2 regions of the Salinisphaera sp. C84B14 genome follow, and region 2 is predicted to be linked to the other one. Evidence: riboswitches for the same ligand, from Rfam matches in the RefSeq annotation. Region 2 holds a riboswitch; the other holds the start of a gene.
What was found. A riboswitch is a leader RNA that binds a small molecule or an ion and turns the genes downstream of it on or off. The one in region 2 is predicted to bind glycine.
Positions count from the first base shown of each region.

Region 1: it holds a riboswitch for glycine, as region 2 does, so the genes downstream of both, gcvT (glycine cleavage system aminomethyltransferase GcvT) here and C84B14_RS17400 (D-amino acid dehydrogenase) in region 2, are expected to answer to the same signal.

Region 1 is NZ_APNL01000006.1:97,008-99,461, reverse strand. Features, by position in the region: gene gcvH (glycine cleavage system protein GcvH) at 1-205, opposite strand, end outside; gene gcvT (glycine cleavage system aminomethyltransferase GcvT) at 279-1,388, opposite strand; glycine riboswitch at 1,443-1,525, opposite strand; glycine riboswitch at 1,545-1,637, opposite strand; gene C84B14_RS06865 (UbiH/UbiF/VisC/COQ6 family ubiquinone biosynthesis hydroxylase) at 1,728-2,454, opposite strand, start outside.
Region 2 is NZ_APNL01000030.1:19,384-21,837, forward strand. Features, by position in the region: gene C84B14_RS17400 (D-amino acid dehydrogenase) at 1-931, opposite strand, end outside; glycine riboswitch at 986-1,090, opposite strand; glycine riboswitch at 1,091-1,182, opposite strand; gene C84B14_RS17405 (GGDEF domain-containing protein) at 1,656-2,454, opposite strand, start outside.

The DNA of each region.
Region 1 (2,454 bases), on a different contig from region 2:
CCGAGGCCGCCTTGACCGATTCCACCACGGCCACCGCATCGCCGGCGCCCACCTTGGTACCGGCGTCGGGCAGTTCGACGAATACCAGGTCGCCGAGCGAGGACTGCGCATAGTCGGTGATGCCGACCGTGCAGGTGCCGTCGCCGTCGTAGTCGATCCATTCGTGGGTCTTGGTATAGGACAGATCCTTGGGTACTTCGCTCATGGGGCTCCCCTTGCAGCAGGTTGGCGCGGTGCGCGCGATGGTTCGGTGGATTAAAGGCTACTGAGAAAAACGCTCAGTCGTCGAGGCGGCTCTCGCCATTACGCACGAACGGATAGCGAACGATGCGCGCAGGCTGCCACTTGCCGCGCAAACACACTTCGACGCTGTGTTCCCAATCGGCGGGCACTCGGGCGAGCGCGACCGAGCACGACAACGTCGGCGCATAGCTGCCGCTGGTGATTTTGCCCTCGGCATGTTCTTCCTCGACATCGCTGTCGACGGCACGCACCGCGGTCTTGCTGCGCATCACGCCACGCCCTTCCAGCACCAGCCCAACCAGCTTTTGGTCGACGCCCTGTGCGCGCATGTGCTCCAGCGCCGAGCGGCCAACAAAATCGCGCTCTTCGGGCTTGAAGGCCACGGTCCAGGCCAGGCCCGATTCCAGCGGGGTGCGGTCTTCGTCCATATCCTGGCCATAAAGATTCAGGCCCGCTTCCAGGCGCAGCGTGTCGCGCGCGCCCAGGCCGATGGGCGCTACGCCCTTGTCGCGCAGCGTCTTCCATGCGTTCACGGCCTCGTCGGCCGGTAGTACGAGCTCGAAACCGTCTTCGCCGGTATAGCCGGTGCGCCCGATCGAGCGATCATCCTGCGCGACCACGCGAAACGGCTTTAGCTTGAGCGCAGCGGCCTTCAAATCGTCGTCGAACAGCTCGGCGGCGATGTCGCGCCCGCGCGGGCCCTGCACGGCGATAATGGCCAGATCCTGGCGGTGCTCGATCGACACGTCGTAATCGCGGGCCTGACTGCCGATCCAGGCCAGATCCTTTTCCGTGGTCGCTGCATTGACCACGACGCGATACAGATCGTCACTCAGGTGATAGACGATGAGATCGTCGATCACGCCGCCGCGGGTGTTGAGCATGCAGGTATAGAGCGCGCGCCCGGCCTCGTCGATCTTGGCCACGTCATTGGCCAGCAGCCAGCGCAGGAATTCGCGCGACTCTCGACCGCGGATATCGACGACGGCCATATGCGACACGTCGAACATGCCCACGCTCTCGCGTACGGCGTTGTGTTCGGAGATCTGGGAGCCGTAGTCGATCGGCATGTCCCAGCCGGCGAAATCCACAAGCTTGGCGCCGTCGGCGACATGTGCGTCATAGAGCGGGGTGCGTTTGGCCATGACAATCTCTTTGCAGATGAATCAACAGAATACGGGCCGGCCCGGGCTTTCGCCTGCCGCCCCTCTGTCCTGGCACCTGAGAGATTCGCCCCTTCGGTGAGCCGTGGTTCACACGACTGCTCTCCAGAGTCGATCAAGCCGGCGCGTCATGACGCCGGCGCGCGCGTGGTTCGGGTACCTGAGCGTTTCCGGGCGGAAATTTGCGCCTTCGGTGACGGGCGATGGCCCGTTCTCTCCCACGCGGTTATTGACCGTGGCCTCGACTATACCGGCGCGATCCATACAGGCCAAGCGTCGGCCCCGGAACCGCTTTTCACTGCAAAATACAGGCGTTTTGCGTTATTGCAGCAGCCGCGGGCCGTTGTCGGACAGACCCACCGCATGGTGAATCATGATCTGGCGAACCGGGGCAAGGTTCGCTGCCGCCGCGATCGCGCTCTGGCGCAGGTTGCGCAGCAAGGGGTTGGCGCTGCCATAGACGCGTTTGAAGGCGTCGGTGATGCCCAACATCATCAGGTTCTCGGCCATGCGCGCACGCTGATAGCGGCGCAGGTAGGTCATGTCGCCGGCATCGCGACCGGCCGCGCGCCCGGCTTCGAGCGCTTCGACCATGCCCGCCACGTCGAGAAGGCCAAGGTTGACCCCCTGACCCGCCATCGGGTGCACCACATGCGCGGCATCGCCGGCCAGCGCCACCCGCGGACGACAATATTCGCGGGCATGCTGGAGCTTGAGCGGGAAGGACGCCCGCCGATCCATATGCTCGATTTCACCCAGCACATGCCCGCTGGCTTCGCTCAGGCGTGCACGAAACGTCTCGTCGTCGAGTTCGGCAAGCTCCGCGGCGAGCGCATCGTCGGCGTGCCAGGCGAGCGAGCAACGACCGTCCGAAAGCGGCAGAAACGCCACCGGCCCGGTTTCGGTAAAGCGCTGCCAGGCGATATGGCGATGATGCCGCGCCGGGGTGACCGTACCGACGGTACAACGCTGGCCGTACGACCAGCCCGTGGTTTCTATGCCGGCCGCTGCCCGCACCGGGGAATTCGCGCCTTCCGCGCCAACCACG
Region 2 (2,454 bases):
CCAGACGCGCACAAACGAGCTTGGTTTCGTCATCGAGCAGGCTCACCTCGGGCGCGCCCTGTTTCGATGCCTCGTCTTCCAGATTCACGGTAATCGAATAACCCTTCACCGGATAAACGTTGACCCGGTCGCCCAGCTGCGAGGCGATCTCGCGGCTGCCGGTGCCGGCACAGACCACCACCCCGTCGAAATCGAGCGTCACCCGGTCCTCGGGCGTGTCGTTGTCACAGGCCGCTATCGTCACCCTGCGACCGTCGGTCTTGACGCTTTCTACGGTGTTGTTGTAGCGAAACTGCACGCCCTGCGCCTGCGCGGCCCGGGCCAGCCCCTGGGTGAACTTGTGGATATCGCCGCTGGAATCGCTTTCCGTGAAGAAGCCGCCGTAATACTCGCCGGCCAGCGCGGGCTCGATTGCACGCATCTCGTCGGGTGTGACCGGCTGCCGCTCGAGCCCGCCTGCGGCCAGCAGCTTCGAGACTTTCTCGGCGTGCCGATAGCCGGCCCGATTACGATAGATATGCAGGATGCCTTTTCGCTTGACGTCGAAATCGATGTTTTCACGCTCCGCCCAGGAGAATAGAAACTCACGCGCCTCGATCGCCATTCGTGCGGTTTCGGTGGTATTGCGCCCGTACTGTGGAATGGCGCCAATGAATTCCAGAAACCATGAGAGCTTGTGCCAGGAAGGTTTCGGGTTGACCAACAAGGGTGCGTCGCTGCGAAACATCCATTTCATGCCCTTGAAGACCATTGGCCAGTGATTCCAGACCTCGGCGTTCGAGGCCGACAGCTGGCCGCCGTTGGCGAACGAGGTTTCCATCGCCGCATAGCGATTGCGGTCAAAAAGGGTCACGGTATAGCCGCGGCGGACCAGAGCGTAGGCCGTGGTGACCCCGGTGATTCCGCCGCCGATGATTGCTATATGTTTCATATGCCTTTATCCGGTGGTGTCGTGCGTGGATGCCCTGCACTCGTGCAGGTGCCGCCCCTTCCGTCACTTGGACCTGAGAGATTCACCCACGGCGTTGTCACCGTGTGCTTGCTCCTTCGGTGCACGCCGGCCCAGCGGCCGCGCGACTCTTCGGATATGGCCGCGATAACGGTCCTTGGTGCCTGAGAGTTTCCGGGGCGGTTGCTCCTTCGGCGCCGGCGCCGTGCGCCGATCTCTCCCGCTATCGCGTTGATGTTCTAGACCTGTCGGTTGGCTTTTGGCCTGGACATGACGTCGCCCGCGACGATGTTCAAGATCGGGCGTGCTTACTTGGCAAGATACCACGAGCAATCCCCATGCCAACACTCCCCGAACGCCACCGCGCAAGGCATCGCGCCGCGCTCGGTACCGAGTGACGATGCGCCATACAGGATATATCCATCCGTACGCACGACCCTGGCCTGTCTGGTGTCCGTGACGGCGCCGGGCCAGGCACGACCAGCGCCGGGCATCGACTGGAAAACGCCGGCAAGCCTCATCTCGTCGTTAAAGGGTCAGGGCGTCGTAGCCGTCGGCACGTATCTTCTTAGGCAGCTGCCCGTCTTTCATTTTCCATGGCTTCGCAGGCGTTGGACGCGGCGCGGCTGGTTTCACGTATGCCTGTTATCAGCCGGACGATTACGAACAGGCCGAAGCGCCATTGGGGCCGTACGAAGTATCGGCATCAACCGACAACGCGATTACGCCCTTCGGCCTTGGCCTGGTACAGACGACGATCGGCTTTGGAGAAAAGCGTTCTGAAATCCATGCCGTCGCGCCCGAGTTCGGCGATACCGATGCTTACCGACATCGGAATATCCTTACCGCGGTAGCGGAACGGCCGGTCGCGAACGAGATCGCGCAGGTCGACGGCGATCCGGCGCGCATGTTCCAGATCCACATCGGACAAGAGAATCCCGAACTCCTCGCCGCCCAGCCGGCCGGCGACGTCGGTCTGGCGAATGCGCGAGGCCAGCAGTTCAGCAACGAAGCACAGCGCCATGTCGCCGGCATCGTGACCATAGTCGTCGTTCACGCGTTTGAAATGATCGAGATCGACGACCAGCATCGCGAGCGGAATTTTCTGGCGCAGATAGCGCTGGCGTTCGCGCGCGAAGACTTCGCGAAAACGCGACCGGTTGGCGAGCCCCGTCAGCGGGTCGGCAAGCGCGAGCGCACGCAGTTCGTGCTCGGTCTTTTCCCGGCTGGCTTCGTAGATATACGAAAAGCCGAGAATGGAGCCCGTGCAAAGCACCACGTTGACGACACTCAGATACCCGATCCAGCCGCCCCAGATACCGTGCTTGTACACAAAGATCGCGCCCGCACAGCCTATGAACAGTAGTGCTACCCACAACCCCTGCCATCGTCCCAACAGAAGATGCGACAGCAAAGGCACGAGAAAGACCCATATGAACACGGTAACGCCGGTTGCCCCTGTCCATAACGACAGCATCATGACGATAAAGAACGGGACCACGAAC